3 regions of the Candidatus Electrothrix sp. genome follow, and region 1 is predicted to be linked to each of the others. Evidence: riboswitches for the same ligand, from Rfam matches in the RefSeq annotation. Region 1 holds a riboswitch; each other region holds the start of a gene.
What was found. A riboswitch is a leader RNA that binds a small molecule or an ion and turns the genes downstream of it on or off. The one in region 1 is predicted to bind cobalamin.

Region 1 (7,893 bases):
GTAAAAAAAATGACTGAAGACGACTGAGAAGGTAGCATTATCTTGTCGTTTGATCGTTGTAATTGAAAGCGGCAAAAAATAAAATGCAAAATTGGTAAAAATAATTTTACAATCCGCCAAGAATCTTTTAATATAGGAAGCGAGGTTATAGAGTAACTCTTTATTTTAGAAAACTTTAAAGGAGGAAGAAAATGTTGGACAAGATTAAATCAGGAACAATCAGAGTTGCACTGGCACTGGCATTGGTTGCATCTGCGTACACCATGAGCAATGCTCAGTCTGTTGATATTCCGTTACCTGTGAGCGATCCGGATATCCAGGGAGTAGTAAATCCTATCAAGAATGATCCGATGGTAAAATCAGTGATGAACGGTGTTCGAGATCAAGTCATCACCGATATGACAAACCGTCCTCTTGATCAACTGCCGCTGTATACTACAATTATGGGAAAAATGCAGCCAATGATGATGCAGAAGATCATGGCGGTTCAGGCCCAAGGGTTGAAGAATCCGAATGGTGGCATTCCGGGTATGATAGCTCCTCCCCCTTTCTAAGTCGCTGAACGATGCAGTGAGATGATTCTTGCTGTATCTTGCGGCTAAGATTATTACAGATATCGTACAGGAGTGATAAGAAATACCTTCTGTACGATTCTGTACGAATGTACAAAAAATATTTAAATTTTAATGCCCTGAAAGGTTACTCATGTCATATTAAGCAAGGGATATAGAACGTTATCGTAATAACTTTCCAAAATGAATATAACGAATAGTTTTCATTAAAAAAAGGAGATAGAAATGCTGAAACTGAAAAAAATATCTGTTAAACTCGCCTTGATTGTTTCCTTTACAGCATTTTTTGCTGTTCAATATGCCCAAGCGCAGAGTATAAAACTTCCATTGACCATTGATGATCCAGACATCCAGAATGTAGTGGAAGACATTAGAATGAATGTTGGCCCAAATCCATCTATTATCCAAGAAATGATGATAAAGACAAGAGATATTGTAAAAGCAGAACAGGTCAAGAGGCTTCCTTTGATGCCACAGTTCAGAAATACAATAGGTAATGCAGTCAGTACCAAAGTAATGGCAGCGACCCGGACAGCGACTATGAATGCGCAGATGAACGCAATGCAGGATCCAATGAACCCTGAGGGCGTACCAAATTTTATTGCACCGAAATTTAACTTTGAATAATAGTTCTTGTTTTAAGTTGAGAGGCCACTTTCGCAGAGAGCGTGAGTGGCCTTTTTTTATTTTTTCTCTCTTGATTTGGGAATTGCCGTAGGAGCGAACCTGTTCCGTCCTTTTTTACTCACCTCAAGTTGACGATTCCTTTAATAGAGTATTTTGAAAATCTGCGTAATCCCTTCCAGCAACCCCATGGTTGGCCGTGAGACCAGCTTTTCATCAACAAGAAAGATCTGGTTATTCTGTACTGCCTTAATAACCTGAAATCCAGGCTCATTACGGATCATTTCCGTGGTCACCTTATTCATCCGTCCTTCTTGAGCCAGAAAGACGTCTATTTTTTTTGCCTTGGAGAAAATACGCTCCTTCCCATAGGCTGCAATGTTGCTTTTACGAACCTGGACCGCATCCTGGGCCACATTGATACCACCAGCAGATTCCAACACAAATATTGTCATGGATTGGAGGGCAAAGGTTTTCATTCGTTTGTGGATAGATTCAAAATAGACTTTTTTCCTCTTCTCTTCTGGGATACGTTCTACCTGGCGGTTGATTTCTACAAGACCAGCACCAAAACGGGCAATCATGTGTGAGGCTTCTTCCGGGTGTCCGCTGAGAATACCCAGATATTCCCAATAGCGGAACATCTCATCCACTGAGGTAGGTTGCAAGGAGACCACTGCCACGTTGCTTGCCTCAAGGCGTTCCACTATTTGTGGATATGCTCGACTATGCATGGGACGAATCAGCACCAGATCCGGCTTCAGGGCCAAGAGCCGCTCAGGATCATCACGAAAGCTGAGTTTAGGGAGATCCGGCAATTGCTTATCACTCCGCCCTATGGCAATGATTTGTGAACCAGCCCCCATATCAATCAGGTTACGGGTATGTGCTCCGTATAAGGAAATGATCCGTTGAAAGGGCTTGTCCGGCTGAATCACCTTGCCGACCTTATCAATAATAGGAGTGCCAAAGGCCGGAACTGTGAGCAGGCAAGAAAACAGGAAAGCAATAAGATAATGTTGCAACATTTTTTCCTCGTTGGTTTTTGGAGACTCATGAAAATTATTTATTCGATGACTAAGCAGGGAGTCGGTAACTCACTTGGTTGCAGGCGGAAAAGGCATCCTTCCGAACCTGTGCCTCCACGCCGTACACTTTCTGGATAATGTCAGGCCGCAGCACTTGGTCAGTGGGGCCTTGACAAATAATTTGTCCGTTTTTTAAGAAGATTAACTCATCACAAAAATACGTTGCCAGGTTTAAATCATGGATTGCAGCAACCACTGTCAAACTTTGTTCAACAACCCGGCGACGAATCAGGGCAAGGATGGACAGGGAATGGTAAATATCTAAGTTAGAGGTGGCCTCATCAAGGAGTAATACCTCTGGGTCCTGGACCAAGGCACGGGCCACAGCAACCCGCTGTTTTTCTCCGCCTGACAAACGGGTGACTGAGCGCGATGCAAATCCTGCCACGCCCATCTCTTCCATCACGGCATCAACCAGGGCATGCCCTTGGCTGGTCAGAGAGGCAAAGCGGCCAAGATGGGGGTGGCGTCCCATCTCCACTACTTCCCGGACTGAGAAACCAAAGCGAACCTGGAAATCCTGGGGTACCTGAGCGACCCGTTTTGCCAGTTCCCGTTTCTGCCATTGATACAGTGGAGTTCCACGATACAGCAGGTCTCCCTTATCAGGGGGGGATAACCCACAGAGCAGATCAAGCAAGGTGGTTTTTCCACTGCCATTAGGGCCGAGGATGCCATAACATTTGCCCGCAGAAAGGGCGAGCTGTATCTCTGCTAACACAGGTTGATTTTTGTAGGCAAAATCGACCTGGTCCAGCTGCCAGAGAATATCAGAAGAAGAGTCAGCCATTTTCCTGCTGTCGTTTCTTGAAGATATAGGCAAAAAAAGGGCCACCGATAAGGGCTGTCAGTACACCAATGGGAACTTCGGCAGGCAGCACTGCCCGGGTAATTGTATCAGCCACCAGCAGGAGCAGACCGCCGCCCAAGGTAGAAAGGATGATCAACTGCCTGTTATCCGGGCCCAGAAGATGGCGGAGAAGGTGGGGCACAATGAGCCCGACAAAGCCAATGATGCCTGAGACTGAAACACAGAGTGCAGTCATAAGGGAGCAGGTAATGAGAAGAACCCAGCGCAGGCGGACAGTATTGATACCAAGGGTGATGGCAGCCCGTTCTCCAGTGGCCATGATGTTAAGATCACGGCTATAAAAGAGACAAACCGTCATGCCGATCAGGATGGCAGGCAGCAGGAGAAGAATATTCTGACGGGAAATCCCGGACAGGGAACCCATGAGCCAGAAAATAATAATGCCGACCTGTTCATCAGCAACGAATTTGAGAAAACCTATGGCTGCGGAAAGAATAGCGGCAACAATCACGCCGGATAAAATCAGGCTGGTTGAAGAAAGGCGGCGGTCTTCAGAAGCCAGAGCCAGTACTGTGAACAGGGTTCCGATACTGCCCAAAAAGGCAAAAAGTGGCACAGAAAAGCTTGTTGGCAGCATCCAGCCCACAACCTGAAGCACAATAACTAAAGAGGCACCAAAAGCGGCCCCGGAAGAAATGCCCAAGGTGTAAGGATCAGCCAGTGGGTTGAGAAGAATGGCCTGAAAAACCGTGCCACAGAGGGCCAGCATGCCTCCGACCAGCACTGCCGCCAGGATACGGGGGAGGCGTACATCCATGACCACTGCTGTCACAATCGGGTCCATAGCCATATCTCCGCTTCCCAATGAAAGGGCATGGGTTATAAGCTGCAATACCGTTGCAACCGGGATCTCCATAAATCCCATTGTTGCTGACATCACAATGGAAATAAGCAGGAGAAGGAGCAAACCTGCTCCTGTGATAAGTGTAGATACCGGTCGTGCTGCCATAGATTTACCTTTGTCCACTTGTACGCAACCTTACTTCAGCACGATATCTGCATCAGCGGCCGCATCAGCAGCATGCTGAACAAAAATATCAGCAAAGGCATCCAGTTCACCAAGGCCTTTTTTGACCGTAATAACTTCAAAGCCTTCCTTTTCCAGGGTCATCTGCCAGGATGGTTTCTCGACATCAGTGCCAGTCATATCATTCATGGCATGATCTCCGGCCACAACCATGCAAGGTTTCAATATTACTTTTTGTATCCCGCCTAATTTCAGCTTGTCAATCACATCTTCAAGCGAGGGAAAACCCTTTACATTTCCTATCAGGATGACTGTTTCCGGGGAGCGTTCACGCATCCGGTGGGCAAGCTCAAGATAAGCACCTCCAGAGGGAAAATGTTCATTACCGTGTCCCATGTAGACCAAGGCAGCGTTTTCTTTGGCTGCCATTGCCAGGTCTTTGTCCAGGGCCTTTGCGGCTGCGCTAATATCCTCAGCATAGGGATGATCAAACCCATAGGTGCCCAGAGCAGGGCGTCCCAACACGACTTTATGAAACGGCTTGTATTTTTTCTTTTTTACCGTGCCCATGCGCATCAGGCTATCCACATAAGTACCAAGATCAAGGAATTCTTCTCCCATGGCAATGTGAGTGGGCTGCAGAATAATGGTGTCGTAGCCGACGTTTTGCAGATCAGCAATGGTGGCAAGCACAGTTTTGACGTGCAATACATCTTCCGGGATTTCAGGATGGGCCTTGCTGTAGGTCGGGTCTTTGGCCCGGTCCTGCCATATTTTGCGGATGATGTTGGAGGTAAAGGCGATTTTTACCGGGGTTTCCGGGTAATTTTCCATCATCCTGGTTCGGATGTTGAGCAATCCTTGCAAGGCAGGCTCAACAGTGGTGCCAAACATGGCTAAGACAATGGCGTTTTTATGCTCCACCTTCCATCCCTTGCTTGCAAAAGCAGTTGGTGTACTGCAAAGCAGTACAAGCATAATGAAAAAAAGGTAACTCCACGGGAATCTCCCTGTGCTGCTGGACCGGGGGATTCTGATGCGCGCAGAGCATAAAAAATCCCGGACCAATTAAAAAATTGATCCGGGATGTCCCTTTCTACCCAGATAACGTCCATATTGTTCATACCTTTGCCGAGGTGTTTGAACATTTTTCCAGGCAGGTTTTCTGACTTCCGGTTCGTCCTTCCCTGCGCCTTCCCACCTTTTTAAGGCATTGACATCATGCAGAGTTGTCTCCGGTTACAGCGGCGGGCCCGTCCCGGATTTACACCGGGTTCCCTTTTCATCCGCTTTATTTATGAAAGCGGACACCTGAAAGCAGGTGGTAGTTTAGTCAAGGGATGGGGGGAAGTCAAGCGGAAGTGTTTAACTCAATTTGGGGGTTGCCCTTTATTATCGCTTATCAAACCGACCTTGCGGAATCCCGTTGTTTTTTGTACACTCCTGCTGTTCTTTTCTTGTTTCCGTTATTTTTATCAAACAGAGACCCTGTGAGGTTCTATGTCCGGTTCAACTGAGTTTCTGCTGTATGTCACGGTGTATCGCCTGAGCGTGCTGGCGATAGGTGCGCTTTCTATTTATCTGGGGTTCCGTCTGTTCAATCGTCCTGCCGAGCTTGCCCGTTCTGGAATGGGGACGGCTTCAGCAGAGGTCGAGTCAAGCCTGTTTACTTTGCGCATGACTGATTTCTGGCCTGGAGCCTACTTTGCCCTGTTTGGCACGATCCTGATTGGGATTATGCTCTGGCAGGGGCCGCCGCAGATGAAGACAGAGGAGGTTCATGAGAAAACACCTACTGGTGAAAAAACAACGAGCAAAGCAGAGGTTCGCCTTGATCCTCATGTGCAGCTTGATGGATCGTCACGTCAGGAAAGAGCTGAGAGCGAAGTCGCTCTTGATCAGGAATGGGCAACGCTGGACAAACCCGGCATGATTTCTGCTGATGCCGCAGTACACTTGGCGAATATTGCCAGGGTGTGGCAGAAAGAAGGACGTATCGGCGAGGCCCTGGCTATGGCGCGACTGGCCTATTTGTACGGGCCGGAGATCAACAGGACTGCGCATCTTTCTCTGCTTGCGGAGTTGTTGGCAGCAAACGGAAGAACTCAGGATGCAGCTGATGCCCGTGCCGCATTGGAAAAACTGCGGCAAAAGGGAGAAGGGGCAGGGGAGTGATCATGTTGAAAAGATTGCTGTGTATTTTTTTGGTTATTCTGATTTTTGCTGGTTCGGCAGTTGCTTCTTCCTTTGGTCGTTTTCATGCTTTGGTGATTGGCAATCAGGATTATAAGTATCTCACGCCGCTGAAAACACCGAGAGCAGATGCTCTGGCAGTGGCTGAGGTATTGGAAAAACAGTACGGCTTTGAGGTTGAATTGCTTCTGGATAAGACGTGGCAGCAGACTATGGAAGCTATAACCGGACTGCGCAGTACGGCAAACCGCGAATCGGACAACCTGCTGATTTACTATGCCGGTCACGGGTATCTCAACAAGAAGACCGGTGTTGAATATTGGCAGCCGATTGATGCGGCAAGAGACAATGATATTTTCTGGATTCCGACATCAAGAATTACCAGTATGCTGAAGGAAATTCGGGCCAAACATGTGCTGGTGGTGGCGGATTCCTGTTATTCGGGCAGCCTGTTGACACGGGATTCCGGGGCGAAACTGCCGGACGGGTCAGGATTGGACGAACTGCTCCGGCGAATGCAGGAAAGACGTTCCCGCACTGCCTTGACCTCGGGCGGTGAAGAGCCGGTGTGGGATGCCGGAGGAGGGAGTCATTCAGTTTTTGCCAAGGCATTTCTTGATGCTTTGCGGGAGAATCAAAAAATTCTGGACGGGTATACCATTTTTGACCTGATCAGGCGACCGGTGGCTTTGAATGCTCCGCAGACACCTCAGTACGGGGATATTCGGATGACAGGGCATGAGTGGGGGGACTTTCTGCTGGTGCCCAAGGCGTTGCAGGAACAGAAGGAGCCTCCTCCTGTGGTGACACAGACAGAACAACGCAGGAGGGATGATTTTGCGTGGCGGGGAAATAATAAATAGGCTGCGCAACGTAGTGGAAAAGTAGAACCTGTTCGCACTTCCGTACCGCAGCAGGACAGGACAATCGGGCAATATATTGATCACGGCGATGGCACGATAACGGACACAAAAACCGGTTTGATGTGGAAACGCTGTTCAGAAGGTTTGTCCGGTGATAACTGCGAAGATGGCGAGGTCAAAACGTATACATGGGATGATGCGATGCAGCGTTTCAAGAATGTTGAATATGTAGGCCATGCTGATTGGCGGATGCCAACCATTGATGAGCTGAAAACCTTGGTGTATTGCAGTAAGGGAAGAAAAGACCAAGAGAGTGGTTGGTGCAACGAGGGTTCTGCAAGGCCGACGATCAATCAGCAGGTTTTTCCGAATACAGTAGCTGATTGGTACTGGTCCGGGTCGTCGTTTGCCGACCTCTCGGTCAGCGCATGGTACGTCTATTTCAGCAACGGCCTTTCCAGCGCCTCCAACCGCAACAACAACTATGCGGTTCGGTTGGTGCGCGGCGGACAGTGATTTTGTTTTTTTGCCTTTCCCAAGGGGCGAGTGATGCACGGGGTGTTACCCCGTGCTGGAATTGTATAACCCCTTCGGGGTATGTGGAATCCGGCATTTCGCCGTCAGGGCACGGCACGCCGTGCCCCTACGATGACGATGGCACTATGCCCCAAAGGGGCTATATGTAGCCAGCCCAAGGTAACACCTTGGGGATTAC
Region 2 (8,940 bases), on a different contig from region 1:
TGTTATTGATCGGTGCCTTTGGCCTGTTTCAATGGGAGTTGGCACAAGGGGCTTCCCTTGATACGGCACGAACAGTTGCGGTCAATGTCTTTATTATGATAGAGCTGTTCTATCTCTTCAACTGCCGGTCCCTGACCAAGAGCATCTTCCAGCTCGGATTATTCACAAATCTCTGGGTGTTTGCCGGGGTCTCGGCTATGCTGCTCATTCAGATGGTCTATACCTATGTCCCGATTATGCAGCAGCTCTTCCACAGCACGGCCATCGGTATTGGCTCCTGGGTCTGGATTATGCTGGCCGGGGTTATCGGTTTTTTGATTGTGGAGGCGGAGAAGAAGTTGCGGGCTGGGTGAACGGGGCGGGAACATGTGGGTTTGCAGTTGCTTTTTGTTGTCGTGACGAGAACCTGTTTTTGTCGTATTATCGAGCCAAAAGGCTACGGAATCTACAGCTACCAACAGGGTGGCGTTTCCATTTATTAAGATTTATAGCAGGAGAAAAGATGGAATTCACACTTGGGTTACCGGGTTTGACTTTAGGATTGATCCTTTTTGGAGCACTTCAATATCTTGCATCACTTTGTATTAGCGAAAGGCTCAAGACAACACTTCAAAAAGAGCACTCCGTTTTCCTTGAAAAATTGAAATGGGAAGTAAAGGCACGCGAACAAGCTGTCAGAGTTGCTGAGTATCTGGCACTTGCAAGAAGCTTGAAGGAAGACTCTCCCGGTTCTGATTTCAGAAAAGCAAACCAAATGTCATGGGAACTTGCCATGTGGCTTCCCGTAGATATTTACAGAGAAATGGTGAAAGCAATCACCAGTCCAAGTGAACGGGAAAATGAATTAACGACCGTAGTCTCTGTGAGAAAGCTCTTGCTAGGAGAAAAAGCAGGAAATTTAACCCCTGAAAATATTGGACATCATGCTCCAGGTATCGGCAAGAAAAATCGTTAGTAGAGTAGATCTGCTTGAGTGCAACGAAAGCGGATAACGAATTGCACAGGAAGAACCCGCTCTGCAAGAGGAGAATCCCTCGCTGCAACAGGAGAAACCCTTCCCGAAGCGGCAGAAATCACCCTGAAGCAGGAAAAAGTCATTCTGCTGTGGGAAAAAATGGTTCTGTAGCGGGAGAAAGTCACCCTGAAGCAGGAGAAAGAGGTTCTGAAGCAGGAAAAAATGGCTCTGTAGCACTGCAACACCATTTTCTCCCTCTGCACCCGCTTATCTTCCGGGAACTCCTTCCCTCAATCCAATGCAGGAAAACATTCCTGATCTTCGCATGCCTGCCCGCCACGCTTGCCAACACTTCAAAAGGTGTTTATAGTAGCCCGCAAACAACATACATAATCTTCAGTTAACGGAACACGGTGCGAATCCGTGGCATACCCAATGCTGTAACCCCTGAAGAGATCCTGCACATTTCATAGTCACTGTTTCTGAATAGAAGCGGGAAGGCTGTTGCAGGGCAGGGGAAGCCAGAAGACGAACTGAATATTCTATAACTATGGAACGCGATGGTAAAGGGTTCCGGAAGAGCAATTGCTCTGCCGGTGCCCTTTTTTTATTCCGGCAGGGCAAGCAGATAATGAGGTAACATCATGCAAACCCAACTCACCCAATTAGAACTGGCCCGAACCGGAAAAATAACCAAGCATATCAACATCGTTGCCCAGAACGAAGGGCTTGCCCCGGAGCTTATCCGAAGCCGGGTCGCAGCCGGAGAAATAGTTATTACCAACCATCCCCTGCGGCCCCAACAAAAAGTCGTGGGTATCGGCACAGGACTCCGTACCAAGGTCAACGCCTCCATCGGCACCTCCTCGGATATCTGTGATCTTGCCATGGAAGTACGCAAGGCAAAGATTGCAGAACAGGAAGGCGCAGATACTCTGATGGAGCTTTCAGCTGATGGGGATTTTGATGCCATCCGGCAGGCAGTTCTGGCAGCTACCAACCTGCCTGTGGGCACCGTCCCTTTGTACCAGGCATTTAAGGAAACCACAGCCAAGTACGCCAACCCTGGGAAACTCGATCCGGAATACCTCTTTGACCTGATTGAAAAGCAACTGGCTGATGGTATCAGCTTCATGGCGATCCACTGTGGAATTAACCAGTATAGCATTGAACGGTTGCGCAAACAGGGTTATCGTTACGGAGGGCTGGTGTCCAAGGGTGGCACCTTTATGGTGGCCTGGATGGATATCAATGGCAAAGAAAATCCGCTCTATGAACAGTTTGATCGGGTCTGTGGGCTGATGAAAAAATATGATGCCATCCTTTCTCTGGGTAATGGCATCCGGGCCGGAGCCATTCATGACAGTCATGATCGGGCCCAAATGGCGGAGATGATCATCAACTGTGAACTGGCTGAATTAGGCCGGGACATGGGCTGTCAGATGATGGTGGAAGGACCAGGACACGTCCCCTTGGATGAGATTGCTGGCAATATCATGCTGGAAAAACGGATGAGTGGCAATGCCCCCTATTATGTGCTTGGCCCTCTGCCGCTGGACAGTGGCGCAGGTTATGATCATATTACTGCTGCTATTGGTGCAGCCAATTCCTCCCGCCACGGTGCAGACCTGGTCTGCTATATCACCCCGGCAGAACACCTTGCCCTGCCTGATGAAAACGATGTCCGGGAAGGGGTTCGGGCTACCCGTTTAGCAGTGCGGATCGGAGATGTTGCCAAATACCCTGATCGTCGGGACAACGAAAAAGCCGCTGCAATGGCCCGACGGGATATGCGCTGGACAGATCTGGAGCAGTACCTGCTCTTCCCGGAAATAGCCAAAGAACTTCGGCAAGCCAAAATGCCGGAAAAAAGCGACACCTGCACCATGTGCGGTGATTTCTGTGCCATGAAAAAAGGCACTGAGGTTTTTCAAGATGATATGGCCGGAGACAAGATCACCCAGGCAAACAAAGCAGCCTAACCCACTAACTCACTGGAGTTAAGGAAGGGTAAGGAATAAAAGATGCATTCTCTGCTGTTTTCCATTACATTGCAAAGGTAGAGAATGTACTTTAGGCTCCAGAGCCGAAAAAAAAAACTCAACCCACAGGAGAACAGGTATGAAATTCAAACTCTTGGCATTAGGTATTGTCTTCGTATGCTCAAGCGTACTCAGCAGTAGCGGAGCATTGGCCCAAAACTGTCGAGCTGACCTCATCAATGGAGGGAACGGACAAATCCTTGCCAGCTATGACGGAAGAAACTGTAGCTCAGCCAGCAGGCGCTGTAACAAAAGATTACGAGAGCTACGATTTCAAGACCCCCAATCTTATAGAGATGCCTACTGTGATGTAGTGGATGATAATATCCCTAATGTGGTCCCAAATCCAGATCCCCAACCTCCTGTGCCACAGGGCCATGTTGTCCGTTCCTATGACCGCTGTCAGGCCCCTGGCATTGTTCGCTGCACCCAGGAATGGTCTGACGGAAGGATTGTTACTGAAGACTATCAATGTACTGGCTGTAGAGGATATGGCAACCCGGCAGGCGACCCCTGCGGCTGGAAGTGCTCCTTCCCGCAAAAATAGCCTCATCACAACCTGACCCCAGGCAGCTACATTACCAATAAAATAATCTTTAAGGAATGATCTTCAGACAACAGAGAGGTACTTCATGATGATACTCGGAAAAATTCTCGTATTTCTTCTCGGGATGTGCGTCGCTGTCCAGGTTGTAGCTGCCTTTTACCGAATTATTGATCTCTGGTACACCATTTCCAGCAAATACCCAAGTGTCATCAAAGGCCTTTTTTTCTGGGGTGGTATCAGTGGCCTGATTGCCTTGTTCGTGGGCCAGAGCCTGCGCCCGGCCTTTCTTTGGGGCATGTTATTTTATCTCCCTTTTTATCTTGCCAATTTCTATCTTTTACAAGGGATTATAAGATATCGCTATCATAAAGATGAGCAAGCAATCCATGAAGAAGCTGGAGACCATCAGGAGGAGATTCTTTAACCTTGCCACCTCAACCTTTATTGGCTTTTACAAGCAATTCAAGCTCACAGGCTGCGGCATAGGCATTGATTTCCTCTTTGGCAAATTGTACATAAGGACAGTCGCTTACTGCAAGCAGAGAGTTTCTCAGCATATATCGCCTCCCCTGTTCCAAGGGTTCAAGAATATAACTAAAGATCTGTGGACGACGACAGACCTGGGGGCGCTGACTGTACACACTGCAACGTCCGCTTTGCTCAAGGGCTGGACAGGATGAATTTTTAGGCAGAATCATACTCCAGCCGTTGTGCCAGTGAAAAAGTTCAGGGCTACCAGCTTGTTGAACAGCCTGATAAAAAGGGTGCCCGTCAATCAACAGGCAGGATTCGTTCAGTGCTGCATGACACCGGGTATCAGGGGTATCATGCCGGGCTTGAAGGGCAAAAAGCCCGGTTTCTTCTGCCTGCAAAGGAATCTCAAAAAATGCCTGTTCCATGTCCTGTTCCGGGCCAACACAACAAAGTTGACAATGGCAGGGCGCACAAAGCAGAGAATTAATTGTTTCCAATTCTGCTTCCATAATACGTTGATTGATCAAAGCGGTGCAGGCAGTCACTGCATCCACGGGCTGACCAGCTGTATCCACGACCTCTTCCGGCAATTCGTTCTCTTGCAGTTTTTCCAGCACCTGTAATTGCTTAAGATAGGGACGTATTGCTTTATCCGGGGCTGGATAGACGGTATAGGCCGTCTCAATCGGCTCGGTCATCCCAGCAATAATATCTTCAACCTTTGCCCCTGGCCCGCTAAGCTGATACATAAACTGGACCATAGAAACCAACGGCAAAACCGGCTGCTTGAGCAATGCCAGCCCATCTTGTAAATCTTCTTTTTTCACCCTTTGTTCTCCTGTTATGAATCTGAAATTGTTTTCAAGAGTACACAAGATGGCAGGCGAACACAAGGAAGACCAGTGTTTTTTCTATGCAGCTGAAGTTGCCTTTCTCCTTTACATCAGGCACAAAAATTATTAGTTATCAGCATACGGAAAAGGAATGCATATATTTTTTCACGTTCACGTCTGACATACAAAAAATGGCTATCAGAGAAATAGTAACCTACCCTGCTCCGGTTCTCCGGGAAAAAGCAGTAAAAATAGAAACATTTGACGACAAACTCCAGGAATTGGCCGATGATATGATCGAAACCATGTACCATGCCCAAGGCGTGGGGCTGGCCGGAAACCAAATCGGCATTGCCCGGCAAATCGTGGTTATTGACATCTCAAACCATGAAGGCGAAGAAAGCAAAGTCCAAAACATTGTTATCATCAACCCAGTGATTTCTGAAGGTGAAGGCCAAATTCCAGACCAGGAAGGGTGTTTAAGTGTTGTGGAATACAGTGCCAAAGTGGATCGTTTCCAGAAAATCAGGGTCACCGCCCAGGATGTTGAGGGAAACGAGCTGGATTTCATAGCCCAAGACCACTTTGCCCGCATCATCCAGCACGAGGTTGACCACCTGCATGGGACATTATTCATTGACCGGATAAGCAGTCTGAAACGGAGCCTGTATAAGAAAAAGCTGAAAAAAATATTAAAAAACAAGAGGAAGGGTAAAGAATGAGTGATGCTCTGCGTATAATCTTCATGGGTACCCCTGAATTTGCCGTGCCCAGTCTTCAGGCCCTGCTTGACTGCCCAGACCAGGTCGTTGCAGTGGTTTGTCAGCCGGATCGCAGGCAGGGACGGGGGAAAAAGCTCTGTCCGCCACCTGTAAAAGTCCTGGTGGAAGAGGCAGAGATCCCGGTCTTCCAACCGACCTGTATCTGTGATGATGCATTCATGGGAACAGTCAGCGACCTCCAGCCAGACCTGATCGTAGTCACTGCCTATGGCAGGATCCTGCCTGGCCGTCTGCTCAATCTCCCCCGTTTGGGCACCATTAATGTCCACGGCTCACTCCTGCCCAAGTACCGGGGGGCCGCACCAATCCAATGGGCTCTCATCAACGGCGAAAGCGAGACAGGGGTCACCATTATGCAGATGGACAATGGCGTGGATACCGGAGACATCCTGTTGCCAATCACCATGCCGATTACAGAGGACGATACCAGCGGTACCCTTTTTAGAAAACTGGCTGACCTGGGCGGCCAGGCCCTGTTCGAGGCCTTGTCGAGGATCAAGCAAGGCAGTCTCAGTCCCATCCGACAGGATGACAGCTTGTCCTGTTCCGCTCCTATGTTGAAAAAAGAGATGGGCCAGTTGGACTGGAGTCAATCAGCACAGGAACTGCATTGCCTGATCCGGGGTCTTGATCCCTGGCCCTCTGCCTATAGTTTTATTGACAAACGGCGCTTCCGTTTCTTCAAACCCCAGGTTATTCCAGGTGAGGTCACGGAAAAACCAGGAACCCTGTGTCGGGCTGACAAAAACGGCGTGCTTGTAGCCACTGGTCAGGATTATCTCCTGGTCCGGGAAATCCAGCCAGAGGGCAAAAAAAGGATGTGTGTCCAGGCCTGTATCTGCGGGATGCAACTGCCTGTTGGCGAACAGTTTACCTGAAACTTTTACCCGACCTGCTCATGTCGTCTTTACGCAGGAAAATCTGCTTTCTGGATTGCTTTTCCGGGATCAGCGGCAACATGTTTCTTGGTGCCTTGCTCAATGCCGGGTTATCGCAGGAAACCCTCCTGGCCCCCCTTAATCAGCTGAAACTTCCAGGCTGGAAATTAACCTCTTCCCTTTGCTCCGCATCTGGTTTGCAGGCCACCTTGGTTCAGGTTGAGGTAGATGAGACCGGAGGGCATCGCCATCTTTCTGACATCCGCACAATCCTGGAGCAATCAGAGTTGGATCCTCTTATTAGAGAGCGATCCCTTGCTGTCTTCACCCGTCTGGCTGAGGCTGAGGCCCATGTCCACGGAACCACCCCTGAAAAGATTCATTTTCACGAAGTTGGGGCACTGGATGCCATCATTGATATTGTGGGGGTGGTTGCCGGTCTTGACCTGCTTGGTATAGAGGAGGTGATCTGTTCACCACTCCCTCTACCCCATGGTGGTTGGGTCCATTGCCAACACGGAGATATCCCCTTGCCTGCCCCGGCAGTCTGCGAGCTTCTCAAAGGTTTTCCAGTCTATGGAGTGAAGCTGCAACAAGAGTTAGTCACCCCGACAGGTGCGGCATTAGTTGCTGAGCTGAGTAAATCTTTCGGTCCCATGCCGCCCATGACCCTGGAACAAACCGGTTACGGTGCAGGCAGCATGCAACGCCAGGATGGGCGACCTAACCTCTTGCGCCTGATGATGGGACGTAAACAGGTTGCTGAGGAGGCTCAGCAGGTGGAAGTCATTGAGACCCATCTGGACGACTGGAACCCGGAACTCTGGCCCCATGTTGCGGCCAAACTGATGGAGGAAGGAGCCTTAGATATCAGCCTGACCCCTATGCAGATGAAAAAAGGACGGCCTGGTTTTCTCCTTTGCCTCCTTGCTGATCCGGCCCATGCGATGCATCTCAAAAATATCATCCTCAGCGAGACCTCTGCCATTGGCCTCCGTTTTCACACGGTTCAACGAATGACCCTGCCCAGAACCATCATTGAGCTGACAACCCCCTGGGGGACAGTACGGGCAAAAAAGGTACGTAGCTCAAGGGGGATAAGGATTACCCCGGAATATGAGGATTGCGTCAAGCTGGCAGAACACCATAATATCCCTCTTCAAACAATGTACACTGCAATTGCACAACGTACACAACAACATCCCGATACTCCCGAATAATTATGGATAAACTCTTTCTGTTCATAGCTACTGGTGCTTACAGTGGTTACCTGCCCAAGGCTCCAGGAACCTGGGGATCATTAGTCGGCGTTTTTCTCTGGCTCCTTGGATTACACAGGCTGGACCCCACGACCTATGCAATTATGCTGGCAGCCATCCTTCTGATTGGTACGGCTGCTGCCGGGGCTGCGGAAAAAATCGTGGACCAGGGTGATCCCGGCTTAGTGGTCATTGATGAGATCCTTGGCCAGCTGATTACCCTGGCCCTGGTGCCCTGGCATCCCTTGACTGCCCTTGCAGGCTTTGCCCTGTTTCGTTTTTTCGACATCCTTAAACCCTTTCCAGCAAGCTGGCTTGATCAACATATTCACGGCGGTTTGGGTATCATGCTCGACGATGTGATGGCCGGGATCTATGCCCTTCTGGCCCTCCAAGGCCTGATCTGGCTGGTGGGCAGTTAATATGCATCCGCTACACCTCTATAACCTTATCAATCTGAAGGAGACAGGGAATGCCCTCTCTGCTTGAAGTAAAAAACATGACCCATTATTTTGGGGGACTGCGTGCTGTCCATGATTTCAGCCTCCAGATTGAGCCAGGCCAGATCCACGGCCTGATCGGCCCCAACGGCGCTGGCAAGACCACGACATTCAACCTGATCACCGGGGTGCATACGCCCACCAAGGGGACTCTGACCTTTGCAGGCAAAAATATCCGGGGCAAGGAACCCCATTGCATCGCCTCAATGGGCATTGGCAGGACCTTTCAGAACCTGCTGCTTTGGCGACACATGAACGTACTGGATCATATCCGACTGGCCCATTACTCCCAACTCAGCTACGGCCTGTTTGATGCTTTTTTTGCCACTCGGAAATATCGCCAGCAGGAACAAAAGGTTACGGAGCATTGCTATCGCCTCATGGAGACCTTTGACATCAGCCGCTTTGCCGACCAGATCGTGGGCAACCTGCCCTATGGAGCCCAACGTCGGGTGGAAATGGCCCGGGCCATGGCCACCAATCCCAAGATTCTCTTTCTGGATGAACCCACAGCTGGTATGACACCGGATGAATTAGTCAGGATGATTGCTATTATCCGTCAGGTCCACCGGGAATTCGGGGTGGCTATCTTCCTGATTGAGCATCGGATGAAATTTGTTATGGAACTCTGCGACGCTATTCAGGTCCTGGTTTTTGGTGAGGTCATCGC
Region 3 (13,972 bases), on a different contig from region 1:
GATGTATTATGACGTTGCGAGCAGGATCCTTTTTTCCGGTGACCTGTTTGGCGGACTCTCCTACTCCCATGACCTTTATGCTGACGAAACATCCTGGGAGGGTATTAAGACCTTTCACCAACTCTACATGCCTTCTCGTGATGCCTTAAAACTCGCTGTTTCCCGCATTAGAAATCTTGATCCTCCCCCTGAGATGATAGCTCCTCAGCATGGATCTCTGATTCAGGGAGATTTACTCCGCGACTTTATTGATCGGATGTACAATCTGGATGTGGGACTGGACCTGCTCATGGCAGGCGAGAAAGAAGAAAATTACCTTGGGGCCATTAATGAAATTCTGGTTGAACTGGAAAAAGAAGACTCCTCTGAATCCATTGCCAAAGGGATAGCAGCACTGAATAAGGATCAATCATTTACCAAAATCCTGACTCTTGAAAAGAACCGGGTAACTTCGTTTAAAGTGGATCCTCCTGTTGCGGTAAAAAACCTCTTAACCCATCTCCGTGAAGACGGGGGTACTGAGCTGGAAAGCCTGGTTAATCTTATTGCACTAAAGACCTTAATCGGACGCAATATACCCATTGGCGACATCCTGCCCCAGGCCGGTGGAGAGCAAGAACTTCCTGATTATTTTGAGTAATAAAGACTTATGAGCCGCAAAAACATTCTGATCGTTGATCGTGACAAAGAGTTTCTGCTGGAATTGCGGGAGTCGTTAATTCCCTTTAAAAACGTCTATCAACTGGCCTTTGTCTCCACCCTTACCAAGGCCCGTGAGATTCTGCAAAAATTTACCGTTCATATGGTCATCGCCAATGTTCAGCTCTCAGGAGAAAGCGGCGTGGAATTGCTGCTCTGGGTTCGCCGCTGGCATGCAGAAACATATGTTGTCCTGTACAGTAACGAGCTGACAGAAGAGATTAAACGGGCAGCCTATCATAGCGGTGTTTCAGCCATTATCCCCTACCCTTTTAAACCGGAAGAGCTGCTCAAAGTACTTGCTGGCATTTTTGCCAAAGAATCCGGCAACTCTTCCTTTCTGGATACCATCCCGCTGGTTGATCTTCTCCAGCTCATAGGCATGGGAAATCATTCAACAGACATCATTGTTATTAATGAAAAAAAAGAGCGAGGCATCATCCGAATACGCTCAGGAAATCTCCTTGAAGCAGAAGCCGCTGGGCAACAAGGAGTGGATGCAGTTACTGAGATGCTTTCCTGGGAGTCACCAACAGTCAAAACTGCCCAGGGAGGGCATGGTCTTCACCTCACTACCCCCCCTGTCCCTCTCCATGATGCCCTTATCCAGGCAGCAACGCGACTTGATGAAAAATCATAATCCTTCCTTTATCGCGCTTCCCTTTGAATATACTTTTATTTTTTGCCAACAGATTTGGTTGATACGGGTTTTTCTGTCTGGGACTTTGGCGTTGTTTCTTTGCCTTTTTTGTTCACAGTAGTTGCAGCTTCAGCCGGGGCATCCTCACCCACTGTAACATCATCCTTAATACGAGCAATCGTTTTTTCACCGATTCCGTATACCTCGGCTAAGTCATCAATTTCTTTAAACAGGCCTTTTTCTTCCCGGTACTTGATAATCGCTTCAGCTTTCACCGGCCCTATACCAGGTAATGAAGCCAACTCATCTTTGTCTCCTGTATTGATATTGACCACAGCAGCTGCTGATGTTGCCAGGAAAAAAACAAAAAACAGAGTAAGATACAATAGTCTCATAACGATCTCCTTTTAGATGTGTTCATGTCTCACCTGCTGACACAGGCATTGGGATATTGGGTTAAGGCCTTGCTATCAAATAGCAAACTCTAGAGTCATCCCATTATAGACAGATCTCTCGCTAAAAGTCAACAATAAAGAATCCACCCCCAGAGGGGGTGGTATTGGTTAAGCCCAGAGGGCATTTGTCTACTTGGCTCCCGTTTCCAAAACACCCTCGCTGATAAAATCAGCATCAGGAAACTTAACGATCTTCAACTGTTGCCGAAATGATATTTTGCATACAAACAGCTTCACTCACCATGCATAGCCGAGGCATCTTGTGGACATAGCGCAATAACACGGGACAAACTCAAGATTGATCCGTTGATAAAATGCGACATCTACATAACCTGCCCTTTGCGAAAACATGACTGTTCAACAGGCAGAGCCGTTGAACTCTGACCACCCCCAGAGGGGGTGGTTTTCTACGATGAAATAAAATTATAAGTTCTTAAACCCGAAAAAATTTTCCTTGTCACACAGCAAAATTTCTTTTTTACAATTTCAGCTTTTTTTTTCAGAAGATACCCGGTACAGTCTCCAGAAATGTACCAGCTTTCATGTTTTCTTATCCTCCCCCAAGGGGAAGAATGAAAATTTATACGAAAGCATTGCCTGCTTTCATGTTTTACTGTCTCCCCCCCAACGGGGAAAACATCGTTAATAACCATGTCAAATACATCTCTCATGAAAAAAGCCCCTTCCCATACTCCTTCTTGCTCTGCTCTTTCTTATTCTGAAAGCCTGGTTGTTCATTCCTGCCGAGCCAATGAACTACGAGCTGAGGCTGTTCACCTCACGTCAACAGACCTGAACAGGCGCCAAGTCCGCGATCTTGAGTCCCTGCTCAACCGGGGATTTTACCCGCTGGCAGGCTTTTTAGGCCAAGAGGATTATCAGAGTGTGCTCAAAGATATGCGCCTGGCTGATGGTTCTGTCTGGCCCATTCCGGTCTGCCTTGATGTGACCGAAAAATTTGCAGCTTCCCTGCAACCAGGACAACGGATTGGACTCAATGATCAGGAAGGTTTTCTTCTGGCAATCCTCACTGTCAGTGATATCTGGAAGGCAGATAAAAAAGCCGAGGCCCAAGCTATCTACGGGACAACAGACCCTGAACAACACCCCAGTGTGCAAATCCTGCTCACTGAAGTCAAGGACTGGTACATAGGCGGGACAGTGGAAGGCATTACCCTGCCACTTCATTACGATTTCTGCGAGCTTCGTCTCACACCGGCTGAAAGCAATCGTCGCTTTATCCAGTACGGTTGGCGACGAGTGGTTGGATTCCATACCAAAGAATACCTGCATTGCGCCCATAAAGAAATGGTCTTGGCGGCTGCCCGGGAGACCGGCGGCTCTCTTTTTCTTCACCCAGTGGTAGGTCTGGATCACCCTGGTAATATGGAACATTACACCCATGTGCATTGTTACCAGGAATTTGTTCAGCATTTTCCCCGTAATATGATTCAGCTGGGCGTTATCCCGCTGGCGGAACGAAATGCTGGTCCCCGTGAGGCACTTTGGCATGCCTTGATCCGCAAAAACTACGGATGCAGCCATTTCATGGTGGCAGATGATCACGGCGACCCCTTTGCCGATACCCATAACGATCTTTTTTATCCCCGGAAAGAAGCGCAACAGCTTGTTGCCTCTATGGCAGAAGAGACCGGCATTGCAATGGTTCCGGAACGGGCCATGGGATATGCAGAAGAGCAGAAAAAATATGTGTACCTTGCTGACACACCTGATGAAAAAGTAAAAAACATCAGTTCAAAGGAACTCAAGCGACGCCTGGAGCAGGGAGAGAATATCCCGGAATGGTTTTCCTTTCCCAATGTTGTTGACGAGCTACGTCACTCCTTTCCTCCCCGGTCCAGGCAAGGATTCACGGTTTTCCTGACAGGCCTGTCCGGCTCAGGAAAATCAACCATTGCCAAAGTCCTGATGGTTCGTTTTATGGAGATGCGTGATCGCCCGGTCACCCTGCTGGATGGTGATATTGTCCGCAAGAATCTCTCCTCAGAACTGACCTTTTCCCAGGAACACCGAAATCTCAATGTAACCCGCATTGGCTTTGTGGCCAGCGAAATCACCAAAAACGGTGGCATCGCCCTCTGTGCCCCCATTGCCCCTTACGAAGAATCCCGCCAGGAAAACCGGCGCCTGATCAGCCGTTATGGTGGCTATATTGAGGTACATATCGCCACGCCCCTTGAAACCTGCGAACAACGGGACCGAAAAGGACTGTATAAAAAAGCACGGGCCGGGATTGTCAAAGGAGTTACTGGTATTTCAGATCCCTATATTCCTCCTGCTCATCCGGAAATAACTATTGATACCTCCACAATGACCCCGGCCGAGGCTGTGCAGGAAATCTTTCTTTATCTTGAAGAACAAGGATATATTCGGTAAGCACCCCTTGAAGCCAGCCTTTCTGTTGTACTAATATTGTATGCTGACATTGTATTGGCTCGCTGAATATGCTATACCCTACTTAGTGGTTCCTTTAAAAAGGGTTCCCGCGTCCCAAGGGACAGGGGATTGAAAATATTATTCAGCTGTTACGCCACAAACAGCATGGTATCAGCCCCGGAGCTTCGCAATGAACCGACACACTGCCACCTTCCACATTGCCTTGGTTTTTCCGGTATTGCCCGTATTAGCAATAGTACTGGCAATAGTACTGGCAGGTATCCTCAGTATCCTTCCTGCCCTTTGCACAGCTGAAGAAGCTGAAACAAAGAAAAAAAAGGATACAGGGATTCTCTCTTCCTACCTTGAGCAAGCCCTGACCAATAATAATGCCCTGCTTGCTGCACGAGCAAAACTGCGAGCCAGCAGTCATAAAATTCCACAGGCAGGTGTGCTGCCAGATCCCAAGCTCACTGTGCAGTATTATCTTGAGCCTGTTGAGACACGAACCGGACCGCAACGAGCAGCCTTGGCTCTCAACCAATCCCTGCCTTGGTTTGGGAAACTTGTCCTGTTGCGTAAGCTTGCTGATCATGACCAGGCCCTTGCCCATGCCGAGCTGGCTGCCACTGAACTGGATGTAACCCGGCAGGTCAAAGAGGCTTATATTGCCTATAGCTTTCTCGGCCGTTCCCAGGAAATCCTCTCAAACAACCTCGAATTACTCCGTTACCTGGAAGGTATTGCCCGTGACCGCTATACCGGCGGCAAGGCCACCTATTTTGATGTGCTCAAGGTACAGATTGAGCTGGCCCAGATCCAGGACAAGGTTCGCACCATCAAGGAGAGTGCTGTTCCTTTGCGCATACGTATCAACAACCTGCTGGGTGTTGCTCCTGAAAGATCCCGTCCTGTTCCAAAGTATCTTCCAGAGATCTCCCTGAAAAAAAAGCCCACTACACTACACTCTCTTGCTCTTAAAAATGCTCCCCTTCTGCAAGCGGCCCAGGAACGTATTACCAAGACAGAAACCAAAACCAAGCTGGCTCAAAAAGATTTTTATCCGGATTTTACTTTTTCCCTGAAAACCATCCTGACTGGGTCCGCAGAATACGGTGATCCCCCGGACAGTGGTGATGACCCGATTATTGCCGGAGTCAGCATGAACCTGCCCATATTCCGGGAACGCCGTCATGCCAAACTCGCTGAACAAAAAGCAGCTGTCCAGGAGGCGCAAAGCCGGAAATCTGAACAGGAACGAACCATACAAAATCAGATTGAGCAGGGCCTGTATGCCTATCAGGACGCAAAACGCAAGGTTGCTCTGTATCGGGAAGAACTCCTGCCCAAGGTCAGACAACAACTGGAAGTGGCAGTCAGTGGCTTTCAGAGTGGTAAAAATTCCATCCTGGAAATCATTGATGCAGAAAAAAGCCTGCTGACTTTTGAGCTGGCTGAAAGCCGGACCCTGGCTGATCAGGCCCTGGCTGTGGCCCAGCTTGAGGCCCAGGTTGGGCTTGTTGTAGCAAACTGGCAGGAACAGCCCTGAGGCAGACAAAAAAGAGACAAAAGCCTACTAAAAAAAACAAGGAATCCACCCCCCGAGGGGGTGGTTTTCTACGATGAAATAAAATGAAGAGTAATAAAAGCAACTCGGGTTCTCGGAACTGTTCCGGATCCCTGTCACCCAATAAACATACATAGAAAGGAGTTCCATTATGCGTATCTTAAAAACATCCACCCTTGCTGGTTTTTGCCTTATCCTGCTGTTAAGCCTTGCAGGCAATGTCTTTGCTGAACCCCAAACCAAGTGCCCGGTCATGGGCGGCGATATCAACAAAGAGATCTATGCTGATTATGAAGGAAAACGGGTCTATTTTTGCTGTGCAGCCTGTGTTCCCCAATTTAAGGCAGACCCGGAAAAATATCTCGCCAAGTTACAAGAGATGGGTGTAGAACCCGAGGCTGTCCCAACAGAAGACGGTGATGCGACACCTGATGATGCAGATCCAGGCGAACATGCAGCCCCTGAAGGGCATGCGGATCATAGCGAAGACGCAAAATAACCCCACCATCCTGCCCCGCTGGGGCAGGATAACACATGCAACGAGGTAAAAAATCATGCGGGATCTTTTTCTTCATCTGATCATCCTGACCTGCTCTTTCCTGCTCTTCTCAGGAACTTCTTTTGCTGAAACAGATCCTGCTGACCATGAGCATGGCCCGGAAACTATCTGGACTTGTTCCATGCATCCGCAGATTCAACTGCCGGAATTTGGTCAATGCCCCATCTGTTTCATGGATCTGATTGAAGTCAAGAAACAAAGTAATGAAAAACGCTTGAGCCTCCGTCAAATCTCTCTGGACAGTCAGGCACAAAAGCTGGCCGAGATTGCTGTACAACCGGCGACACGGAAAAGCACAGAGAACGACAGCAACGCCAAGGTGCAAATATTCGGTCGAATCGACTATGATGAAACCCGCCTCAGCACCATCACCTCCTGGGTGGACGGACGTATTGACAAGCTCTTTGTTGATTACACCGGAGCCACTGTGCAACGCGGGCAGGCTGTAGCTGCCATCTACAGCCCTGACCTCTTCACAGCCCAGGCCGAACTCATCCAGGCGACCAAGGAATACAAACGTACCCGGCAATCCGGCAATGAACTGGTTAAAACGATGTCTCGTCGTACCCTTGAAGCAAGTCGGGAAAAACTGCGCCTGTTGGGCATCGGGAAAAAGCAACTCCAGGCCATGGAAGCTCTGCAAAAACCCACCCGTCATATCACCCTCACAGCCCCGCTGGCTGGCATTGTGATTGAAAAACATGTCAACGAAGGCATGTATGTCAAAACCGGCAACCCGGTGTATACCCTGGCTGACCTGAGCAAGATCTGGGTAATCCTTGAAGTATACGAAACAGACCTCCATGCAGTGAGCATGGGCCAACAGGTCGGGTTCACAGTGGAAGCCTATCCAGGTACTAATTTTCAGGGCAAGGTCGCCTATGTTGATCCGCTGGTGGATGAAAAAAATCGAACCGTTCGGGTTCGCCTCCATGTTGACAACCAAAACGGCAAACTCAAACCTGGTATGTTTGTCCGGGCTGAACTTATCCTGCCCACAACCGGGCAAGTGGAAAAGCCGCTTCTTATTCCAGCCTCAGCTCCTCTGCTCACAGGCAAACGAGCCCTTGTCTATGTCCAGGTCCCAAAACAACCAGGAACCTATATAGGCCGTGAGGTGGTGCTTGGTTCACAACGTGGGGATTTTTATGTTGTTAAAAGTGGTTTGGAAGAAGGTGACTTGGTGGTTGTTCGGGGCAACTTCAAGATTGACTCAGCAATCCAGCTCCAGGCCCGTCCATCCATGATGAATCCCTCAAGCGGAACAACAAAGCAAGGGGATAATGCATTACCAGAGCTGTTTGCCTCCCGACTTGATCTCCTGAACCAACGTTTTGTTGAGCTGTCCAGAGAGATCCATAAACAAGACGCTGGGCAATATCGGTCTGCACTTCAGAATTTCACCAAGGCTCTTGCCGCCATTACTGAAGATACGCTCAAAGAAGACGAACGGTTGAGCTGGCAGGAATTTGCCATGCTCCTGAAAAATGATGCTATCCTCCTGCAAGAGGCGGAAAGCACGAAAGAAGCGCAGGAAATCTATGCTGAATTTGCCGAACATTTTCACCAGGTCAGAGAGCGTTTCGCTATTGAGGATATTCCGGCAGCCCAGGCCGCCTCTCCAGAACTTCAAACTAAGGTGGGTGAACTCCTCAAAGGATACCTGATCCTGCAACAAAACCTTGCCGCAGATAATGAACAAGTTGCCCTGGATTCAGCAGATGCCCTTGCGCCGTTGACCCAATCCTTAACAGCAGCTCTTCTGCAAACAGGCACCGAAAAAGCCGGGAACCTGGCGGCCCGCCTGAAAAAGACTGTCCGGGAATTGACTCAGGCTCAAACAATGGCTGACCTGCGCACAAGCTTTTCTCCCTATAGTCAGGCAGTGGTTGAAACCGTAGAGACTTTTGGCAGCAATGATCATACCTCTTGGTTTGTCCATTTCTGTCCCATGGCCTTTGATAACACCGGTGCTTCCTGGCTGGCCCCTTCAGAGGAAATCAGCAATCCCTATTTTGGCGCAATGATGCTCCGTTGCGGAGAAGTGCGTAAGCAGCTGACTCAGGAGTGAGCCGAATTGAAAAATCCGAAGCAGACCTTCCAATACGAATAATTCTTTGTACATCGGAACAGGAAAAACCCAAGAACGGGCTGTTCAGCTGGACAACAGTCCCTGCAAAAATGCAGCAACCACTGCGGCCCCGCTCTGGTTGCTCCTGTCGCGCCAAGGCAATTGACAAAGCCTTGTCAGCATATCTGATAAATCCTGCTGACAAAACGCCTCTTCTGTCAACGGCAGGGACGGCATTTCCCGATCTATGAAATCCGCCAAAGGCCGGGATTCCCGGAACCATTCCCGGCTGATATAGGCAAAAGGAATGCCAGCCTGATAGACCTCTGCCAAGGTGGAATACCCCACCTTGCCAATCATCGCATCACAGGCTGCAATCAGATCAGGATGACGGATGGCGGAATCCGAAGGCAGCAAGAAGAGATTTTCATCCACCTTGATCTCTTCTCCGCCCTGCCCTGGCAAGACAAAGCAGAAATCCCTGCACGCCCTCATTCGGACCAGAGGCAAGTCCGTTCCGGCAATCCCACCCATGGTCACCAGGATAACCTGTTGTTCTTCCTGCAACCCGAGTTGCTTTCTGATTGCTGCCCGTTCCTGCGGACAAACCCGAGCAGCACGGGCGATTGGCGGTGCCACCAGATCCGCCTGAATATGATAATCCGCCTGACTATACAGACCTTCCAGGTAAGAAATAATCCCGGCGAATTCCGGGTGCGAAGCAAGATAAGGCTGATAGATCCAGTCCCAGGTGAAATTCTCCAGCAACACTGAACGCACCTGAGAGCCGTACTGTTTCCGGGCCTGGGTCGCAGCTGCAATACCCACTGGCGCAATATCGCAAAGTACCAATTGGCAATCTGCAAACAGGGCTGCCAGCTGATCAAGCAGGTCGGTTCGGAGGGGATAAAAGGCCAGCAGTTGCTGCACGGTTTGGTCAAGGTCCTCACGCAGGGCATCGTGCTGCACCAGCCCAACATCAGTCTGCAAGGGGTAAATCTCGTGCGAAGCGGTCAATGACTCGGCAAAGAACCAGGCCGGAGCCGTGCTGATGATCCGATAATGCATCGGTACACGTTGGGCCAATGCCTCCATCACTGCGCAGGCCCTGGCAGCATGTCCCAGACCATGTGGGGTTATGCAGCAGCCAATGTGGAGAGGAGAAGGTTTCTGCATAGCCTTGTTTAAAGTTCCAGATCAACCGGGGAACAGACATGAATTCTTTTTTGTATTGCATAGGGTTCATCAACCGGAGCAACAACCCATGCCGATGCAGGCTGCACCGCATCAATCAGCTCGTAAAACCCCCGTGAAGGCTTTGGAGCTTTGGAGAGCTTGCATTCAAAAAGATGCTTTTTCCCTGCCCTCTCCAACATAAGGTCTGTTTCAGCTCCATTAGAGGTTCTGATAAAAGACGGTCGCCAGCGATCATGTTCCGTGATGATATTTTCAATAACAAATCCCTCCCAGGATGGGCCTGCCATGGGGCTGGACAACAAGAAATCATATTCTTCAATATCAAGTAAGGCATGCAGGATTCCGCTGTCCCGCAAATAGATCTTCGGTGACTTGACCAGCCTCTTTTTGATATTTGCCTCCGCAGGAGGCAGTAAACGCACCATGTAGGTCTGTTCCAGGAGTGACAGGTATTTCTTTAACGTTGGTATTGATACATCAACAGCAGTTGCCAATTTACTGTAATTTACCGTCTGACCGTTGTAATGCGCCAAGAGTTGCCATAAGCGCTCAATGACCGGAATCGGTATATTGAACCCCAGATTCGGAATATCCCGTTCCATAAAGGTTCGGATAAAATCACGCCGCCAATCAAAGCTATCCATATCATTTCCAGCCAGAACGCTTTCCGGGAAACCGCCTCTGAGCCAGATATCCGACCATGCCGATACTTCCTTGACTTCCTTGAGCACAAACGGCGTCAGGTCAATATAGGCGATACGGCCGGCAAGTGATTCTGTGGATTGCTTGATCAAATCCCTGGAAGCTGATCCCAAAATCAGGAATCTTCCTGGTCTCCTGACCTTATCTATCTCTGAACGGAGAACAGCAAAGAATTCCGGGAGCAGCTGAATCTCATCAAGACAGATGAGTTGATCCCGATACCGCTCAAAAAAAAGCTCTGGTTCTGAAAGCTTATTCCGATCCACCCGATCCTGTAAGTCGAGATATACTGAAGGTATATCCCTGAGCAGCATCCTGGCTGTTGTTGATTTACCAGACTGTCTTGGGCCGAGAATGGCCACCGCCGGAGAACGGGAAAGCGCATTATGCAGTTTTGCCTCCTGCATCCTCTGTATATAACCATGCATATCGAAAACTCCTGTTATAGATTTACATGATAATGTATAGAAACGTATATACCCTGTCAAGATGCTTCTTTGCGGCCTGAGAAATGACTACCGGCGCATTGCATCGGGCTGATACATACAGGGCTACACGCCCCGGTCTTTTTTCCCTTGCCGCCTGCCTCGGTTCCGGCTATACTCGCGTGCATATTTCAGATGCTCACAACACGAGCTTAATAGGGAACCCGGTGTGAATCCGGGACGGGCCCGCCGCTGTAACCGGGGACGAACGCTGCATGATGTCACTGCATAATCATCTTATGCGGGAAGGCGCAGCAAGTAGGATGAACCGGAAGTCAGAAGACCTGTCTGAAAGTATGACCTGCATGCAAGAGAACAGCATGCCAGGGCCGTCTCGTTCCCCGTGGACAAGGGAGAGATGCGTAGAGTTATTCGTGGAAAAAAAGGGCATCCCCGGATCAATGTATTCAATTGGTCCGGGGATTTTTTTTTGCCTTGTGCAGGCAGCTCCTCGGACATCAAACCAGAGGAGAAAATATGAAGAAGTGTTATTCAGTTCTGGCCTTTCAGCTCATAGCTGGTGCCTGTGCGCAAGCTGCTTTTGCTGATACGATCACGCAAACGCCTGCTCAACAGGCGGTCATGATGGACGAGGTGGTGGTGACTGCTGCGCGGACAGCAGAGCCAAAAAGAGAGGTCAGTGCCAATGTTACGGTGATTGACCAGGAGGCCATTGAGCAGTCCGGTGCCTCTGATGTGGGTGACCTGCTGGCCAAGAAGTCCATCGGCCATATCCATAAATACCCGAACAGCCTGACCTCGGTGGGGCTGCGCGGTTTCCGCACCGATACCCACGGCAATGACCTCCAGGGCCATGTCCTGGTGCTGCTGGATGGTCGTCGGGCCGGGACAGGCAATGTGGCCAAGCTGCTTACCGGTAATGTGGAGCGAATTGAGATCATCCGGGGACCGAGCGCAGTGCAGTACGGTTCTGCCGGGATGGGTGGGGTGGTCAATATCATCACCCGCAGGGCAGAGCGCAGTTCCGTCTTTGCCGAGGCAGGCGGCGGTTCCTTTGGTGCCTACGAATCCCGCATCGGCGGCACCCTGAAACAGGGTGCGTTTGACGTTTCCGGCTCCTACACCCGTTCCGGGCAGGATGCCTATGAAACCGGGACCGGCGAGGAGTTCCATAACACCGGCCTGGATGCAGCCTCAAGCATCAGTGCCAACCTGGGCTGGTCCATAACAGACAAAGACCGCCTGGGCCTGATCGTCACCGCTTCTGAGCTGGATAACAGCGGCAGTCCTGAATATTTCTCTGCCAATGACCTGGACGACAGCACGGACAAGGAGAACTATTCCGTTGATCTGAACTATGCAGGCGCAGACAGCGCAGACCACTGGCAATGGATGACCCGCTGGTTCTTTGGCAAGGACGAGAACACCTGGAATGATCCCACCGGGTCCAATCCGGACGGCTGGGATAACGGCATTGCTGCCATCAACACCACGGATCAGCAGGGTGCTCAGGCCCAGCTAACCGGAACCTTCGGGCATACCAGAATCACCGGCGGCATTGACTGGCTGGACTATGAGGTGGAAAACACCTGGACCCCCAATACAACCAGTTACAGCAACCCGGCAGTCTTTCTCCTGGGCAAGACCACCTTGCCTGACCAGCACCTGACCCTGGATATGGGTCTGCGCTACGACTGGTACGAGGTGGAGGTGGTAGAACCGGCAGGCCGCAACACCGACGACACCCATCTTACGCCCAAGATCGGCCTGTCCTGGCTGGTTACGGAGCAGCTCAAGCTGCGGGCACAATATGCCGAGGCCTTTATGATCCCCTCGGCAGATCAGCTGGCTGCGGAATTCACCCGCTTCGGCTCCCGGACTGTGGGCAATCCCGAGCTGAAACCGGAATCCAGCCGTACCTACGAGGCCGGGCTGGACTTCAGTACCAGCGGGATCAACGCCTCGCTCACCTCCTTTTATACTGACTTTACTGATAAGATCATTGTTGATTATCTGGCAGACGGCTCCAGGAGCTGGCAGAACCTGGGGGATGCCACCCTTGCAGGCTTTGAAGCCGAGTTCTCCTATGACCTGGGCCTGCCCCTTGGTTGGGAATGGGAGGTGCGGCCCTATCTCAACCTGACCCTGCTCACCCAATACGAGGATGAGAGCACGGGTGAGGATCTTCAGAATGTCAGCGACATGAACTTTTCCACCGGGGTCATGGTGAATAACGGAGACGGGATCTCCTGCCGCCTCAATGTGGCCTATAGCGGGCCGCAGGATGTGGAGGACTGGGAGACCGGGACATACCCAACCCCGGTGGTTGAGCTGGATGCCGGCACGGTCACCGACCTGAATGCTTCCTGGCGTTTCTATGAGGATGATCGCCTGGGCAGCTTCACCCTGCGCGGACAGATCAACAACCTCCTGGATGAAGAGTACGCCTATGTGAAAGGGTATCCCATGCCGGGCCGGTCGCTCTTTTCTTCGTTGCGGTGGGAGTACTGATGCGAACTCTATGGTCCATGTGCCGGAAGGGGAATAACGGTGTAGGGGCACGGCGCGCCGTGCCCCTACTACAGGTAGAATGAATATATACAGAGATTCCATTAATGAAAAAACAATACAAGACAATACAAGGCATCACCCTGTTCCTCATGCTTGTGTTTTCCATCTCCGGGACAGCATGGGGAGCAGGTTTTCCACTCATTTTCACTGATTCAGGGGGCAAGGAAATCACCGTGCAGGCAGCACCGCAACGGGTGGTCTCTCTGGTGCCCTCAGTAACCGAGATGCTGCTGCGCATCGGGGCCGGGGATGCGGTCAAGGGCATCACCTATCATTCAGTCCTGCCCCAGGAAACAGCAGGTAAGGTCATCATGGGCGGCTTCTTCCGGCCTGACCTGGACCGGGTAGCTGCCGTTGAGCCGGACATGATCTTTTATGCTGATCTGCATAAGGACGTGCCAAAACGCTTTGCCGGTAAGGACACCCTCCTGGTACAGCTCTTGCCCTCCTCGCTGGAGCAGAGCTTCGCCCACCTGGCTCTGTTGGGCAGTATTTTCGGACACGAGGACAAGGCAGCGGAGATCATTGCTGAGGAAAAGGCTGTACTGAGCCTGATTGCCCGCAAGACCGCCCAGATACCGGGGGAAAAGCGACAGCGGGTCATGCGCCTTATGGGCGGAGATGTCCTCATGGCTCCGGGCGATGACTCTTTTCAGAACGAGTACATC

Region 2: another riboswitch for cobalamin. It lies ahead of thiC (phosphomethylpyrimidine synthase ThiC); the one in region 1 lies ahead of L2082_RS16870 (sirohydrochlorin cobaltochelatase).
Region 3: another riboswitch for cobalamin. It lies ahead of L2082_RS06235 (TonB-dependent receptor plug domain-containing protein); the one in region 1 lies ahead of L2082_RS16870 (sirohydrochlorin cobaltochelatase).

Annotation. Positions count from the first base shown of each region.
Region 1 is NZ_JALAAI010000143.1:173-8,065, forward strand. It holds gene L2082_RS16845 (hypothetical protein) at 192-554, shown strand; gene L2082_RS16850 (hypothetical protein) at 798-1,199, shown strand; gene L2082_RS16855 (ABC transporter substrate-binding protein) at 1,340-2,224, opposite strand; gene L2082_RS16860 (ABC transporter ATP-binding protein) at 2,274-3,074, opposite strand; gene L2082_RS16865 (FecCD family ABC transporter permease) at 3,067-4,104, opposite strand; gene L2082_RS16870 (sirohydrochlorin cobaltochelatase) at 4,135-5,046, opposite strand; cobalamin riboswitch at 5,261-5,452, opposite strand; gene L2082_RS16875 (hypothetical protein) at 5,623-6,297, shown strand; gene L2082_RS16880 (caspase family protein) at 6,300-7,178, shown strand; gene L2082_RS16885 (Lcl C-terminal domain-containing protein) at 7,275-7,694, shown strand; gene L2082_RS16890 (hypothetical protein) at 7,799-7,893, opposite strand, start outside.
Region 2 is NZ_JALAAI010000128.1:696-9,635, forward strand. It holds partial or broken gene L2082_RS16115 (cation transporting ATPase C-terminal domain-containing protein) at 1-353, shown strand, start outside; gene L2082_RS16120 (hypothetical protein) at 503-955, shown strand; gene L2082_RS16125 (hypothetical protein) at 1,105-1,359, shown strand; cobalamin riboswitch at 1,336-1,507, shown strand; gene thiC (phosphomethylpyrimidine synthase ThiC) at 1,600-2,937, shown strand; gene L2082_RS16135 (hypothetical protein) at 3,077-3,544, shown strand; gene L2082_RS16140 (hypothetical protein) at 3,630-3,968, shown strand; gene L2082_RS16145 (YkgJ family cysteine cluster protein) at 3,979-4,845, opposite strand; gene def (peptide deformylase) at 5,043-5,573, shown strand; gene fmt (methionyl-tRNA formyltransferase) at 5,570-6,511, shown strand; gene larC (nickel pincer cofactor biosynthesis protein LarC) at 6,532-7,731, shown strand; gene L2082_RS16165 (phosphatidylglycerophosphatase A family protein) at 7,734-8,192, shown strand; gene L2082_RS16170 (ABC transporter ATP-binding protein) at 8,243-8,940, shown strand, end outside.
Region 3 is NZ_JALAAI010000025.1:15,182-29,153, reverse strand. It holds gene L2082_RS06280 (MBL fold metallo-hydrolase) at 1-640, shown strand, start outside; gene L2082_RS06275 (response regulator) at 650-1,339, shown strand; gene L2082_RS06270 (ComEA family DNA-binding protein) at 1,375-1,734, opposite strand; gene L2082_RS06265 (bifunctional sulfate adenylyltransferase/adenylylsulfate kinase) at 2,464-4,191, shown strand; gene L2082_RS06260 (TolC family protein) at 4,382-5,740, shown strand; gene L2082_RS06255 (YHS domain-containing protein) at 5,910-6,257, shown strand; gene L2082_RS06250 (efflux RND transporter periplasmic adaptor subunit) at 6,313-8,388, shown strand; gene L2082_RS06245 (hypothetical protein) at 8,473-9,564, opposite strand; gene L2082_RS06240 (ATP-binding protein) at 9,573-10,715, opposite strand; cobalamin riboswitch at 10,890-11,078, shown strand; gene L2082_RS06235 (TonB-dependent receptor plug domain-containing protein) at 11,250-13,244, shown strand; gene L2082_RS06230 (adenosylcobinamide amidohydrolase) at 13,349-13,972, shown strand, end outside.